Regions from separate parts of the Rhizobium sp. 268 genome, predicted to be linked through region 2. Evidence: riboswitches for the same ligand, from Rfam matches in the RefSeq annotation. Region 2 holds a riboswitch; each other region holds the start of a gene.

Region 1 (3,811 bases), on a different contig from region 2:
CAGCCGCACCAGCCCCTCGGCCGCCGCGCCCTTCTTCAGCGCCGCAGTCATCTTGGTATCCAGCGCCAGCTGCGCCCAGCATCCGGTCTGGTTGCAATTGCGGTAATCGAGCTTGGCGACGGGCTTGCCGTCGGCCTTGATAGACAGGCCCGAGGGCAGGAAAACATTGAGCGGCAGAAGGGCGGTCAGCATCAGCCGCGCCTTGCCCTTGCCTTTGTCGGAAGGCGCGGCAGGCGCCGGCGGCGCGGATATCGCCAGCGTCAGGATATTGACGGGTTTGCCGTCCTTGGTGACTTGCGCCACCTGTGCGACTTCGCAGGCCTCGGTGCCTGCCGAACCCGTGCAGCGATAATACCAGTCGTCGAATTTTTGCGATTTTATCGCCGGCGCAGGTTGCGCCGGCGCCTGTTCCGGTTCTTGACCATCAGGAGATTGCGAAAAGGATGGGCTCGCGCAGGCGATCGATATCAGAATGGGGGCGATCGTCCAAAGGACCCTCTTCATGCCGCTTTTCAAAAATTTCTTCATTTAAAATGCAACTTCAGGAAGATTTTATTTGGGTTGGAAGTCATATCGCTACAATCCGCAATTTGGTCAACCTTAACGTGTCAGCACGGTAAAGTTTGCGTTAGGTATTTATTTCGCGTTCTGGGAGATTACGCTCAGTTTGCCCGAGACCCCATTCGCAACGAAAACGCCAACAGATTCCGAAATTCGAATAAAACCGCTTGGCGAGGGACATGAGACGATGCGCAACTTACGCGAAGCTGGTCACCTGCTCGTTTTTATTGAAAATCAGGCGTATAATCGGATAGGATGAATAATTCCGCATCGTCAGACATCCAGAAAAATCTGCGAAAGATGAGCCGCACTCATTTTGAAGAAACACATTCCAAGGCGCCGGCTTTATCCCCGATGCCGCCCACGAATACTGAGATGTATTTCAGAAATTCGTCACACCCGCGGGTTGCTGCGACTGTTCTTCTCGGAAGGGAAAGGACAACCGAATGGTGAAAAGGCGGCGGCCAATGCAGCCTGGGACGGAATCCGCGGGCCGTATTCGGGAAAACCTGATCAAGACCCGAATCGGCGGCAAGCTCTCGGCCCCCGTAAAGCCCGGGCCTGGCCGTCGAGGATGATAGCGTGTCCGCAGCGGACTTCACGCGCCGCGCCGTCGCAGCACTGTCATTTTCGAGATGACATCCGCCCCGTTCTCTGCGAAAAAGAGCGCGATGAGAGACAGGGGCGTTCGTCGACAGGCGGGCTGAGAAGCACCCTTCGAACCTGAACCGGATAATGCCGGCGGAGGGAGTCGCTCGGGGTCGCGGTCCGCCGCACGAATGACCCCGTGCCCGCCCCCGCCTGAAAGGGGCCACATGCAGACCAGGAGCACACCAGGAGCCATGCTGAAGGCGATGCGCGAAAAGCCGCCGCTCGTTCAGTGCATCACCAATTATGTCGCGATGAACGTCGCCGCCAATGTTCTCCTGGCCGCCGGCGCCTCGCCGGCCATGGTGCATGCGGCTGAGGAAGCCGGTGAGTTCGCCGGCCTCGCGAGCGCGCTGACCGTCAATATCGGCACGCTGTCGACGCAATGGATCGACGGCATGCAGGCGGCGGCGAAGGCGGCGACCTCGGCCGGCAAACCCTGGGTGCTCGATCCGGTCGCCCATTATGCCACGGCCTTCCGCCGCGATGCGGTCGCTGCTCTGCTGGCGCTCAAGCCGACGATCATCCGCGGCAACGCTTCCGAGATCATCGCGCTTGCCGGCGGCGAGAGCCGCGGCCAGGGCGTCGACAGCCGCGATCCGGTCGAACAGGCCGAAGGTTCGGCGCGATGGCTGGCCGAGCGCCAGCAGGCGGTCGTCGCTGTCACCGGCGCTGTCGATTTCGTCACCGACGGCGAGCGGGCGGTGCGCATCACAGGCGGATCGGCCTTGATGCCGCAGGTCACCGCGCTTGGCTGCTCGCTCACCTGCCTCGTCGGCGCCTTTGCCGCCACCGTGCCCGAGGATCTGTTCGGCGCGACGGTCGCCGCCCTTTCAACCTTCGCCATCGCCGGCGAGGAGGCAGCGCTCGGTGCGGCCGGCCCCGGCTCCTTTGCCTGGCGCTTTCTCGACGCGCTGAACGCGCTCGATGCCGAAACGCTCGATGCCAGGGCAAGGATATCGGCGGCATGAAGAGTTTCGACCTTTCGCTCTATCTCGTTCTCGATCCCGATCTCTGCGCCGGGATCGGCATGGTCGAGACCGCGCGCCGTGCCGTTGCCGGCGGCGCGACGATGGTGCAGCTGCGCGACAAACATGCCGGCACGGCCGCAATGATCGAGACCGGACGCGCCTTGAAACAGGCGCTTGATGGCACCGGCGCCCGCCTCGTCGTCAACGACGATGTCGAGGCGGCGATCGCCATCGGCGCCGACGGGTTGCATATCGGCCAGGAGGATATGGATGCGGCGACAGCGCGGGCGATGATCGGTCCCGACATGATCCTCGGCCTGTCGGTCGAAACCGCGGCGCTTGCTGCTGCCGTCGATCCCGATCTCGTCGACTATACCGGCGTCGGGCCGGTGTTTGCGACGCCGACCAAGGCCGACCACAAGCAGCCGATCGGTTTTGACGGTCTTGCCAAACTGGTGGCGGTCTCGCCGGTGCCCTCGGTTGCCATCGGCGGGCTCAAGGCGGAGCATGTGGCCGAAGTCTTTGCCGCAGGCGCAAGCGGGCTTGCCGTCGTCTCCGCCATTTGCGGCGCGCCGGATCCGGAAGCCGCCACACACCGCATCGCCGCAGAAATTCGAAAGGCCCGCGCATGATCCGCAACGTCCTCTCCATCGCCGGCTCCGATCCCTCCGGCGGCGCCGGCATCCAGGCCGACCTCAAGGCCTTTTCCGCCCGGGGCGTCTACGGCATGGCGGTGCTGACGGCGCTGACGGCGCAGAACACGCAAGGCGTCAGCGGCGTGCATCTGGTGCCGCCTCCATTCGTCGCCGATCAGATCAATGCCGTCTTTGCCGATGTGCGCGTCGATGCCGTCAAGATCGGCATGATCGCCAATGCCGGCATCGCCGAGGCCGTCGCCGCCGCACTCGACGCAGCTGTGGCCGCAGCACCGGCCGACCGCCGCGGCATTCCCATCGTCATCGATCCCGTGATGATCGCCAAGGGCGGGGCCGCCCTGCTTGCGCCCGAAGCCGTCGACGTGCTGAACCGCCGGTTGCTGCCGCTCGCCACACTGCTGACCCCGAACCTGCCTGAAGCCGCCGCCCTGCTGCACCAGCCGGTCGCGACGAACCGGGCCGAGATGGCGGCGCAGGCCGAAGGCCTGCGGGCGCTCGGTCCGGCCGCCGTGCTGGTCAAGGGCGGCCATCTCGACTGCGACGACAGCCCCGACGTGCTTGCCACAGCCGACGGCCTGCACTGGTTCGAAGCCCGGCGGGTGCCGACCAAGAACACCCACGGCACTGGCTGCACGCTGTCGAGCGCGTTGGCGGCCGAGCTTGCCAAGGGCGCCTCGGTGCCGGAGGCGGTCGCCATCGCCAAGGATTACCTCGCCGGCGCGGTCGCCGCCGCCGGAAGCCTCACCGTCGGCTCCGGCCACGGGCCGGTGCAGCATTTTCATGCGCTTTGGAAAGTGACGGGATAAGCATCCATCATCGACGCACCCCTTTCAATCGAAACGGCTCGGGCTCCCCGGGCCGTTTTTGCGTTCGGCAGCCAGCTTGCTTTTGATCGAGAGCATCATGGCGAGCAGCATCGCGCCATTTGAAAAACGCAGTTGACAAGCTCAGCCAGATAGCCAAGTCTATGACATT
Region 2 (3,811 bases):
CACGATTCGGATACTGGGGTCGGCGCTCCATATCGTGCTGTTGATTGCTTCAGCCGTAGAGCGGTGGCGGACAAAGTGGCCATGACGGTTGGAGCCAAAGAAACGAAGTGCGATATATACAATAATATATGTAGCCTTATATTCCTATATGCTCCTGTTTTGCCACGAATATAAAATACTATATTTGATAGTAGGCGTTATACTGGAAAATATATTCTGAAAGGTACGTTGCTTTATCTATCGCTCTCATCAAATGTCCTGCAACTCGGCTAACGATATCACAACAGAACAACCTTTTTCCTATGAATGCTGAACCCTTGCAGGCGACATAATCGCGGGCAGGTTTACGCAAGGAGCACGATGACATGGAGCGCAAAAAGAAATCAGACAAGTACCTTGCCGACCCGCGCCTGCGGGCAGCGACCGTCGACCACCGGCAGAAGGACTCTGCGTCGAAGAAGAAAACCATCCTTCAACAATTGCTCTTGGATTGGGCTTACGGTTGCGACCTATTTTATCCAATCCAGCGACATGAACATTTCGCAAAGAGCGAGGAGGACGACAAAGGCGCTAAAATCCGTAGGTGAGGGTTACGAGTGTATAGAACTCGGAGGGGTCGCCACGTTCCCGATTTAAGATTCAGTCTTGTTTCCAAATTCGAGGCTGAAATCGCCGACGCAGTCGCCAACGGCTGCAGACTCCAACAACGACATCGAAAGATTAAGAAGTCAATCGAGAACCCTACCCCTATCCGGTACACGCAACGCGCAGTTCAAATAATGCTGCAGGATGCATATATGCTCGCCTGCCAAAATCAGAAAACTTGACCGCACGGCTTTCCCATCAAATTCACCGCAGAAAAGGAGTTCATTTTCAGTGATGTTACCCTCTTTGAAATGCATTCGCATTGCCGCACTTGCAGCGGCCGGCATGGCACTGGGCACGCAGATTGCTTTTGCGCAACAATCATCCACACGGTCTCATTGGCTGAACAGCCCGGCATCTCGAGTGGAAGCGCTTGCGGTCCTCCAGACCTTGAATGCCAATCTCCTGAGCAACGCCAGTGCTACGTTGACCCTTGACCGCTGGTGCGCGGCGCACAAGCTCGCGCCGGAAGGTTCCAAGATCGTAGCACAGCGTGTCCGCGGGCAAGACAAGCCGGCCGACGAGCACATCCGTGAACTTCTGACCGTCGGACCCGGTGAGCTGATCGCTTATCGCCACGTCCGCTTGGTCTGCGGCGACCGCGTTCTGTCCGAGGCCGATAATTGGTATTTACCTGCAAAGCTAACTGCAGAGATGAATCAGGCGTTGGATACCAGCGATATCGCGTTTGGCAGAGCCGTTCAGGCTCTCAATTTCACTCGCACAAACTTGTCTGCCAAGTTGCTCTGGTCCCCTCTGTCCGAAGGCTGGGACATGGACGGCATAGTAGCGCATGAGACAAGTTCCCCTAGCCTGCCGCCGTTCCTGCTCGAACATCGTGCAGTGCTTAAACTTCGAGACGGAACGCCGTTTAGCGCCGTGGTCGAAAGCTACACGGACAATGTGCTAGACTTTCCAGTTCCGCAGTTGCTTTCTCGATAGAGCTTGTGCGACGGCCATCCAATTCATTTCGAAAGAGAGCGGGTGCACGCGTGTCATCCTGATTAGTGTCAAGCAGTGCAGCTCCGCGTCGGTTCTTCGCGACCGTGACCTAGCTGTCACAATGGCACGCGCCTGAGTGTAACCTGCATCCCAAGCCACCGCAGATCGCTTGACAGTACCTCGGCAACCCACTACCCATTTTCGCATTCACCAGGGGGGTCCCGGCAAGGGGCTGAGATACTGCATATCGCGCGCAGTGACCCGTTGAACCTGATCCAGTTCATACTGGCGTAGGGACGGTGCAAGCGCTTCGAGGGCAGTGGATTCACGCGTGGAATCCGTGCCGGCGTCTTTTCATCATTCCGGCTGAGGACTGGGTCTCCAATATTTGGAGCCTCAAACCATGAATATCGCAGCCACCCCAACCGTCACCACCGGCCCCTTGCCGGCTTCCAGGAAAATCTACATTCGGGGGGACGTCCATCCCGAAATTTGCGTGCCGATGCGGGAAATCAGTCTTCACCCAACCTCGGGCGAACCGCCGGTTACTGTCTACGATTCCTCCGGCCCCTATACGGATGCGGCCCATATCGTCGCCATCGACGTCGGCCTGCCGCGTCTGCGGGAGAGCTGGATCAAAGCGCGCGGTGACGTCGAACTCTACGAAGGCCGCATCATCAAACCTGAAGACAATGGTTTTGCCACAGGCGAGTGGCTGACGCCGGAGTTCCCGCTTCACAATACTCCGCTGAAAGCAAAGCCCGGCCGCGCCGTCACCCAGCTCGCCTATGCGCGGGCCGGCATCATCACGCCGGAGATGGAATTCGTCGCCATCCGCGAGAACCTCGGCCGGCAGGCGGCCAGGGAACCTCTCGTCCGCGACGGCGAAAGTTTTGGCGCCCAAGTGCCGGATTTCGTGACGCCGGAATTCGTTCGTCGCGAAGTCGCGGAAGGCCGGGCAATCATTCCCGCCAATATCAACCACCCCGAATCCGAACCGATGATCATCGGCCGGAATTTCCTGGTGAAGATCAATGCCAATATCGGCAATTCGGCCGTCACTTCGTCGATGGCGGAGGAGGTCGAGAAGATGGTCTGGGCGATCCGCTGGGGCGCCGATACGGTCATGGACCTGTCGACCGGCCGCAACATTCACAATATCCGCGACTGGATCATCCGCAATTCGCCCGTGCCGATCGGCACCGTCCCGCTCTACCAGGCGCTCGAAAAGGTGAACGGCATTGCCGAGGACCTGAGCTGGGAGGTCTATCGCGACACGCTGATCGAGCAGGCCGAGCAGGGTGTCGACTACTTCACCATCCATGCCGGCCTGCGGCTCGCCTATATCCCGCTCACCGTCAACCGCGTCACCGGCATCGTTTCCCGCGGCGGCTCGATAATGGCCAAGTGGTGTCTGCACCACCACAAGGAGAGTTTTCTCTACGAGCACTTTGAGGAAATTTGCGAAATCGCCCAGGCCTATGACGTGTCGTTCTCGCTCGGCGACGGTCTTCGCCCCGGTTCGATCGCCGACGCCAATGATGCGGCTCAGTTCGCGGAACTGGAGACCCTCGGGGAGCTGACGAAGATCGCCTGGGCGAAGGATTGCCAGGTGATGATCGAAGGTCCCGGCCATGTGCCGATGCATAAGATCAAGGCCAACATGGACAAGAAGCTCGCGGTCTGCGGCGAGGCTCCGTTCTATACGCTCGGGCCGCTGACCACCGATATCGCGCCGGGCTACGACCATATCACGTCGGGCATCGGGGCTGCGATGATCGGCTGGTTCGGCACCGCCATGCTGTGCTACGTGACGCCTAAGGAGCATCTCGGCCTGCCGGATCGCAACGACGTCAAGGTGGGCGTCATCACCTACAAGATCGCCGCACATGCGGCCGATCTCGCCAAAGGGCATCCGGCGGCCCAGATGCGTGACGACGCGCTGTCGCGCGCTCGTTTCGAGTTCCGCTGGGAGGACCAGTTCAACCTCTCGCTCGATCCGGAGACGGCGCGTTCGATGCATGACGAGACACTGCCGAAGGAAGCCCATAAGGTGGCGCATTTCTGCTCAATGTGCGGCCCGAAATTCTGTTCCATGCGAATTTCCCACGACATTCGTGCCGAAGCCCAGAAAGAAGGGCTGGAAGCCATGGCCGCCAGGTATCGCGATGGCGGCGATCTCTACATCCCGATCGCCGAAGCGGCGAAAACGCCAACCGGAGAA
Region 3 (3,811 bases), on a different contig from region 2:
GTGATGTGGTCGTAGCCGGGGGCGATATCGGTGGTCAGCGGCCCCAGCGTGTAGAAGGGCGCCTCGCCGCAGACGGCGAGTTGCTTGTCCATGTTTTCCTTGATCTTTTGCATCGGCACATGGCCGGGCCCCTCGATCATCACCTGGCAATCCCTGGCCCAGGCGATCTTCGTCAGTTCGCCGAGCGTTTCGAGTTCGGCAAATTGGGCCGCATCATTGGCATCGGCGATCGAGCCGGGGCGAAGGCCGTCGCCGAGCGAGAAGGAGACGTCATAGGCCCGGCAAATTTCGCAGATCTCCTCGAAATGCTCGTAGAGGAAGTTTTCGCGGTGATGATGCAGACACCACTTGGCCATGATCGAGCCACCACGCGAGACGATGCCGGTGACGCGGTTGACGGTGAGCGGAATGTAACGCAGCCGCACGCCGGCATGGATGGTGAAATAGTCAACGCCCTGTTCGGCCTGCTCGATCAGCGTATCGCGATAGATTTCCCAGCTAAGATCCTCGGCGATGCCGCCGACCTTCTCCAGCGCCTGATAAAGCGGCACCGTGCCGATCGGCAGCGGCGAATTGCGGATGATCCATTCGCGGATATTGTGGATGTTGCGCCCGGTCGACAGATCCATGACCGTATCGGCGCCCCAGCGGGCGGCCCAGACCATCTTCTCGACTTCTTCAGCCATCGACGAGGTGACGGCGGAGTTGCCGATATTGGCGTTGATCTTCACCAGAAAATTGCGGCCGATGATCATCGGTTCGCTTTCGGGGTGGTTGATGTTGGCGGGGATGATCGCCCGGCCGGCGGCGACTTCCCGGCGGACGAATTCCGGCGTCACATGATCGGGAATATCGGCGCCGAAGCTCTCGCCGTCACGCACCAGCACTTCAGCCTTGGCCTTGCGGCCGAGATTCTCGCGAATGGCGACGAACTCCATCTCCGGCGTAATGATGCCGGCCCGTGCGTAGGCGAGCTGGGTGACGGCTTTGCCGTCCTTGGCGCGCAGCGGCCGGCGCCGCCCCGGAAATTCCGGCGTCAGCCGGTCGCCGCTGACAAAGCCGTTGTCCTCGGGGCGGACATGGCGGCCGTCATAGGCTTCGACGTCGCCGCGGGCCAGCACCCAGTCGCGGCGCAGTGGAGACAGGCCCTGCTCGATGCGGATCTCCGCACCTTCGATCGTGTAGGGGCCGGAGGAATCATAGACGATGACAGGCGGCTCGCCGGCAGTCGGATGGACACTGATTTCGCGCATCGGCACGCGGATATCGCCATGAATATCTCCTGGAATATGGATCTTCCGCGATGCCGGCAGCGGGCCGGTGGTGACGGTCAGGGTGAGGTTCTTTGCGGCAATGGTCATGGTTTGAGGCTCCAAGTTGTAAGTTGGAGACCCAGTCAATCAGCCGGAATGATGGAAAGACACCGGCACGGATTCCACGCGTGAATCCAAAGCCTTCGAGCGCTTGCACCGTCCCTACGCCAGTATGAACTGGATCAGGTTCAACGGGTCACTGCGCCACAACAGGCAAAGCCTCATTGTCCAGCAGTATCTCAGCCCCTTGCGGGACCCCCCTGGTGAATACCGACAGTCGTAAAGCGCGGTCGCTGGTTGTGTCAAGCTTACAGCTTTGTCGTTTCCGTAGATCGTCCGGCTCGGAGCCTGTTGCGTTACGGATCGAACTGCGGCAAATGTCAATTCACTCAACGTCAGGTGGATTTATGTCGTTTCGGATTAAACGTCTTACGCTAGAACATCTCAATGACGCCGCCACTGTGCTGGTCAGCGCCTATTCGGGACCTCCGTGGAACGAGAATTGGTCGCTTGAAGCGGCGGCTGAAAATGTAAACACCGTGCTTGGAACGCCGAAATCCATTGCGCTTGCGGCCTTTGACGGAGGCAAGGTGCTGGGGATCGCGTTGGGCATACGACAGCGGCGCCATGCCGGTCCGGTCGTTTATCTTGACGAGTTGTCGGTGCTGCCTGAAGCCCAAGGTGCGGGAATAGGGACTGCGCTGCTATCAGCAGTTTTCGAAACAGCAAAGGCCGAGGGATGCAGCAGCGTCTGGTTGGTCTCACAGCGAGAAGGGGCGTTGTCGAAATTTTATCAGGGTTGCGGGTTCGCCCTCGGCAACAACCTTGGTCTCTACTCCAAATCGAGTGCGTAGCGGCCGCGTCTGCGGTGGCCAGCCATAGCCGAGGCCGAGCGGAAGAATTCGAGGTCCGTCAGCCCGATATTCACTTTGAACCTATCTCGGCGGCTTTTGAAGCGATACCGCTCAATCCGGTCGTAATGTCTTGCCGGATGCCGCATCGAAAAGATGAAGCTTTCCTGGCCGAGCAGCGATCGTCGCGACCTGCCCCGGTTTAAACTCGTGACGGTCGGACAGCACCGCGACAAGCTCGCCGGTCCCGTAGCGCAGGAAAACCATCGTCTCATGGCCGGTAGGTTCGGTGACGCTGACGGTCGTGTCGAGGCCGCTTGGGCTGAGCGACAGGTGCTCGGGCCGCACGCCGAGAAGCACGGCCTGCCCTTCGGACGCCTGCGGGTTAAAACCGAGCGCGATCTCGTCGCCGGTCTCGGTGACGAAGATCGCACCATCGGCCTTGTAGCGGCCTTTCAGCAGATTCATCGACGGTGAGCCGATAAAGGCCGCAACGAATGTATTGCGGGGACGATCGTAGAGTTCCAGCGGCGTGCCAATCTGTTCGACCTTGCCGCCCTGCATGACCACGATCTTGTCGGCCATGGTCATCGCTTCGACCTGATCGTGGGTGACATAGATCGTCGTGGTTCTCAATCGCTGGTGCAGTTCCTTGATCTCCTTGCGCATCTGCACGCGCAGCTTGGCGTCGAGGTTCGACAAGGGCTCGTCGAACAGGAAAACCTGCGGTGACCGGACAATGGCGCGTCCCATCGCCACGCGCTGGCGCTGGCCGCCCGAAAGCTGGCGCGGATAGCGGTCGAGATAGGGCACGAGGTCAAGCGTTTCGGCCGCCGCCTGCAGCCGCTGCTTGATGATATCGGCAGGCTGTTTCTGCAGACGGAGCGCAAAGACCATGTTTTCGGCAACGGTTTTGTGCGGATAGAGCGCATAGCTCTGAAAGACCATGGCGATGTCGCGATCCTTCGGCGGCAGATTGTTGACGACCTTTCCGCCGATCGAGATGGTGCCGCCGGTGATGCTTTCGAGCCCCGCGACCATGCGCAGCAATGTCGATTTGCCGCAACCGGACGGGCCGACGAGCACCACAAATTCGCCGTCGCGAATGTCGATATCAACGCCATGCAGGATATTTACGGCGCCATAGGCCTTGCGCGCCTCCGAAATATTGACCTCAGCCATGTGCCTCCCCACTCGCTTTCCAGCTCCCCCGGCGGTTCCGGGAGATATGCATCTCTCGACAAAATCCAAGGCATGAGGCTTGGCGAAACGCACCCTGCCGCTGCTCGTACATGCTGTCAGACCTCCTCCATGAAACGTTTCATTTCATGTTGACTTTTGCCGCTTGCCGTCTAATTCTCGCTGGCGAGGCCGAGAGGAGCGGTTTCGAACATCAATATGAAACGTTTCATTTTTTTGTTTACCAGATAGTTCTGCACGAGACCAGTGCGAAAATCGGACCGGAGCCAATCCGGAAAGACGGGCTGGCGGCAGCGCAAAAACGTGGAGGAGGAAAGTATGAAAGTCGAAATATACGATGCATTGATGCGCCGTCAGGCAAGTCGCCGCGACGTCCTGCGCGGAACTGCGAGTGCTGCGGCTCTGCTCGGTCTATCGGGCGCGATGGGCGGAATTCCCGGCATGGCG
Region 4 (3,811 bases), on a different contig from region 2:
AATTGCACCGCACCGCCGGCGGCAGAGAAATCGGCATGCAGCAGCAGCGCCCGTCTTTCCGATTCAGCCGTCAGCAGGAAATCCGGCAGGTCCCGCCCCGGCTTGCGCCCGGTATGGACGATCACTTTCGCGCCGCAATCCAGAAACTGCCGAGCGACTTCGAGGCCGATGCCGCGGCCGGCGCCGGTGACGACGACATTACGATTTTCAAACAGTCTGGGATGAAACACGAAGCCGTCCTCCTCGGATGCGTCACCTGCCCTTAACATATGAGCACACCGACCGAAAGAAAGGCAGGCATCGATCTTTCCGGGGAGATCCAGGACTAAACAACGAGCTCGTTTTCGGTCTCCAGAAGCCGCGCACCCGGCCCTTCCCTGCCGAGCCGGTCACAGGGATTGCGCAACGGACAGCTTTCGATCGACAGGCAGCCGCAGCCGATGCAGCCGGTCAGGCGGTCGCGCAGCAGACTGAGCCGATTGATTCGTGCGTCGAGATCGTCCTTCCATCGCGCCGACAGCGTCTGCCAATCGGCGACGGTCGGCGTGCGCCCCTGCGGCAGGGACTGGAACGCCGCCTGGATTTCCGAAAGCGGAATGCCGACACGCTGTGCCACCTTGATGATGCCGAGGCGGCGAAGCACATCGCGCCCGTAGCGGCGCTGATTGCCGCGGGAGCGGATGCTCGAGATCAAACCCTTGGTCTCGTAAAAATGCAGCGCCGAGACGGCAAGGCCGCTGCGTTCCGCCACTTCGCCGACAGTCAGGAGCTTTCCGAGCGGCGCTGCCGAAATACCATCCATCGCCTCTTGACCTCAATATTGGTTGAGGTCTTATACCCTTTGCTTCTGCGATCGTAAAGCCCGATCGGGCGCTCCCGCTCTTACTCCGATAAGGGCGCTGGCACCCCTTACGCCGATATTGCCGCCAGAGGCAGCAAGCTGCGGTCCCGTTCCCGGCAGGTACGGGCCCACCGAGGAACACCCGAGCGGGATCCCGCTCGGGTGTTTCCCTCACAACAGAGCTTTTCCGACCGTGCGGACGGGTTCCCAAATTTGCGGTTGCGGGAAGAAAACACGGGTGATAGTTTCCGACGAAATAACAGGGGAGCTCCGTATTGCCGGGGCTGAGATATGAGGCGCTAGCCTCTGGACCCTTTAAAGCTGATCTGGGTAATGCCAGCGGAGCGAGGTTCAGATGTTCTCAGGCGCAGAAGTGTCACTTTATCCGATGTCCGGCAATGTCGTCGGCATCATTCGCGATGCCGTCAAAACGCTCGATCCCTATCGCGGCCGGCTAGGCATCGAGACCGAAATCAAACGCTGATGACATCGCCGCAACCATCGGGTTCGCACCTTTCCGCGCTCCGCGCCGCTCTCTATCGGGGGTTCCCCGCCTTGCTCGCGGGCTGCGCCTTTTTGGCGGCATGGGAACTCTATGTCGATCTTTCCGGCATCAAGCCTTCCATTCTGCCGGCGCCTTCGCGCATCGTTATCCAGGGCTGGCTGAACCGTGAGGCGCTGATATCAAACACCTGGCCGACGCTTGGTGCGACGCTCGGCGGTTTCGCGCTGTCGCTTGCCTTCGCCTTCACCTCTTCGATCCTCATGGATTTCATGCCATTCATGCGCCGGGCATTGCTGCCGATCTTCATCGCCAGCCAGACCCTGCCGCTGGTGGCGATTGCGCCGCTCGTCGTCTTATGGTTCGGTTTCGGCCTTTTGCCGAAGATCCTGCTGGTGGCGCTCGTCACCTTCTTTCCGCTGCTCGTCGCCCTGCTGCAAGGCTATGAATCGACCGACCGCGACATCGCCGAATTGCTGCATTCGATGAAGACGAGCCGCTGGCGCATTTTCCGCCTGGCACGGCTTCCCTCGGCGCTGCCCTATTTCTTCGCCGGCCTGAGGATCTCGATCACCTATGCCGTCGTCGGCGCGATCTTTGCCGAATATGCCGGCGCCGCAAGCGGCCTCGGCATCTATATCCTCAACGCCAAGAACAATTTCCGTCCCGATCTCGTGCTCGCCGCCGTCGTCGTCAGCGCCGTGCTGACCCTTTGCCTGTTCGGCCTAACACTCTTGATAGAGCGCCTCCTTATGCCCTGGCAGCCATCCGGGGAGCGGCGCCGATGAGCGACAAAATGGTCGAACTGCGCAATATCGCGAAATCTTTCGACGGCATGCAGGTACTGGGCGATATTTCGCTCGGCGTCGGGAACGGCGAGTTCGTTTCGATCGTCGGCCCGTCCGGCTCGGGAAAATCGACGGTGCTGCGATTGCTGACGCAGTCGCTTCGACCCGATTCCGGCTCGGTGCTTTTCAATGGCGCGCCGCTTGAGGAAGCGCCGCATTCCTTCGCCTTCATGCCGCAGCGTGATGCGCTGATGCCCTGGCGCCGGATCATCGACAATGCGGCCCTCGGCCTCGAGGTAAAAGGCAAGAGCCGCCGCGCGGCCCGCGCCGCTGTGGCGCCTTTGTTCGAGCGCTTCGGCCTTGCCGGCTTCGAACACCATTATCCGTCCGAACTATCGGGCGGCATGCGCCAGCGCGCCGCTCTGCTGCGCACCGTCGTCCAGACCCAGGACATGCTGCTGCTCGACGAGCCTTTCGGCGCGCTCGACGCGCTGACGCGCACGCAGATCCAGGAGTGGCTGCAGGGCATGTGGACCGAACACCGCTGGACGGCGCTGCTGATCACCCATGATGTCCGCGAGGCGGTGTTCCTCTCCGACCGCATCTATGTGCTTTCGGCCCGCCCGGCGCGCATCATTCGAGAATTCCGCGTTCCCCTGCCCCGCCCCAGAAGCCTTGCCGATCTCGGCTCGCCGGCGGCCCAGGCGATCGAAACCGAAATCCTGCAGACCCTGCTTCATCCGCTGGAACAGGATGATCTTAGGCCGGTCGGCCTAAAATCTGCATCCTGTTCTGAACTAAAGAGTTAGATCATGACGCCGAAAACCGCGCACACTTTCGGCACCATGCTCTAGAGACCTGAGGAGGTCATCATGCTGCTTCTCACCCGTCGCCAGACGATTTTCGCCGCCATCGCGGCAGGCCTTGTCGGCCGCCCGGCCTTCGCCCAGTCGGCGCCCGCAAAGGCTCGCATCGCACTCGACTGGACGCCCAACACCAACCATATCGGCATCTATGTCGCCAAGGCGAAGGGTTTTTATGCCGCCGCGGGCCTCGATGTCGACATTCTACCCTATGCCGATACGAGTGCCGGAACGCTGGTATCGAACGGCGTCGCCGACTTCGGGATCAGCAGCGAGATCGAGGCCATCACGCAGCGCGCCGCCGGCGGTGACGTGAAGATGGTCTACGGCGTCGTCCAGACTGAAACAGCACGCCTGATCTTCAAGGGCGGACGCGACGACATCAAGAGCCCAAGGGATCTCGACGGCAAGACCTATGGCGGATTCGGCGGCACCTGGGAGAGCGCGCTGATCTCCGCGATGATCCGCAACGATGGCGGCAAAGGCGAGGTCAAGACCGTCACGCTCGGCACCTCCGCCTATGAAGCGCTGGACAATGGCTCGATCGATTTCACCCTGGAGATCTATACCTGGGAAGGCGTCGCCGCCGAACTGGAAAACCGGAAGATCGCCCGCTTCCACTATTCCGACTACGGCATTCCCGACGAGCAAACCACGGTCATCGTCTCCAGCGACACCTATCTTTCGGCCAATCGGGAAAATGCCCGCGCTTTCATTCAGGCGACGCGAAAGGGTTATGCCTATTCCGTTGATCATCCCGACGAAGCCTGCGCGCTGCTGATAGCGGAGAGCAACGGCGCGCTGATGAACGCCGAAT

What was found. Region 2 has a riboswitch for thiamine pyrophosphate ahead of thiC (phosphomethylpyrimidine synthase ThiC). Riboswitches for the same ligand answer to the same signal wherever they lie in the genome.
Region 1: it holds a riboswitch for thiamine pyrophosphate, as region 2 does, so the genes downstream of both, thiM (hydroxyethylthiazole kinase) here and thiC (phosphomethylpyrimidine synthase ThiC) in region 2, are expected to answer to the same signal.
Region 3: it holds a riboswitch for thiamine pyrophosphate, as region 2 does, so the genes downstream of both, thiC (phosphomethylpyrimidine synthase ThiC) here and thiC (phosphomethylpyrimidine synthase ThiC) in region 2, are expected to answer to the same signal.
Region 4: it holds a riboswitch for thiamine pyrophosphate, as region 2 does, so the genes downstream of both, OS035_RS14760 (YkoF family thiamine/hydroxymethylpyrimidine-binding protein) here and thiC (phosphomethylpyrimidine synthase ThiC) in region 2, are expected to answer to the same signal.

The regions. Positions count from the first base shown of each region.
Region 1 covers NZ_JAPPSO010000005.1:400,200-404,010, reverse strand. Annotated here, with positions in the region: gene OS035_RS12840 (invasion associated locus B family protein) at 1-528, opposite strand, end outside; TPP riboswitch at 1,232-1,328, shown strand; gene thiM (hydroxyethylthiazole kinase) at 1,377-2,180, shown strand; gene thiE (thiamine phosphate synthase) at 2,177-2,812, shown strand; gene thiD (bifunctional hydroxymethylpyrimidine kinase/phosphomethylpyrimidine kinase) at 2,809-3,642, shown strand.
Region 2 covers NZ_JAPPSO010000030.1:24,323-28,133, reverse strand. Annotated here, with positions in the region: gene OS035_RS31700 (hypothetical protein) at 366-587, shown strand; gene OS035_RS31695 (hypothetical protein) at 880-1,587, shown strand; TPP riboswitch at 1,790-1,902, shown strand; gene thiC (phosphomethylpyrimidine synthase ThiC) at 1,991-3,811, shown strand, end outside.
Region 3 covers NZ_JAPPSO010000012.1:220,838-224,648, reverse strand. Annotated here, with positions in the region: gene thiC (phosphomethylpyrimidine synthase ThiC) at 1-1,361, opposite strand, end outside; TPP riboswitch at 1,455-1,585, opposite strand; gene OS035_RS23860 (GNAT family N-acetyltransferase) at 1,721-2,167, shown strand; gene OS035_RS23855 (ABC transporter ATP-binding protein) at 2,279-3,346, opposite strand; gene OS035_RS23850 (extracellular solute-binding protein) at 3,683-3,811, shown strand, end outside.
Region 4 covers NZ_JAPPSO010000006.1:367,080-370,890, reverse strand. Annotated here, with positions in the region: gene OS035_RS14770 (SDR family NAD(P)-dependent oxidoreductase) at 1-230, opposite strand, end outside; gene soxR (redox-sensitive transcriptional activator SoxR) at 326-802, opposite strand; TPP riboswitch at 1,093-1,206, shown strand; partial or broken gene OS035_RS14760 (YkoF family thiamine/hydroxymethylpyrimidine-binding protein) at 1,197-1,313, shown strand; gene OS035_RS14755 (ABC transporter permease) at 1,325-2,131, shown strand; gene OS035_RS14750 (ABC transporter ATP-binding protein) at 2,128-2,940, shown strand; gene OS035_RS14745 (ABC transporter substrate-binding protein) at 3,004-3,811, shown strand, end outside.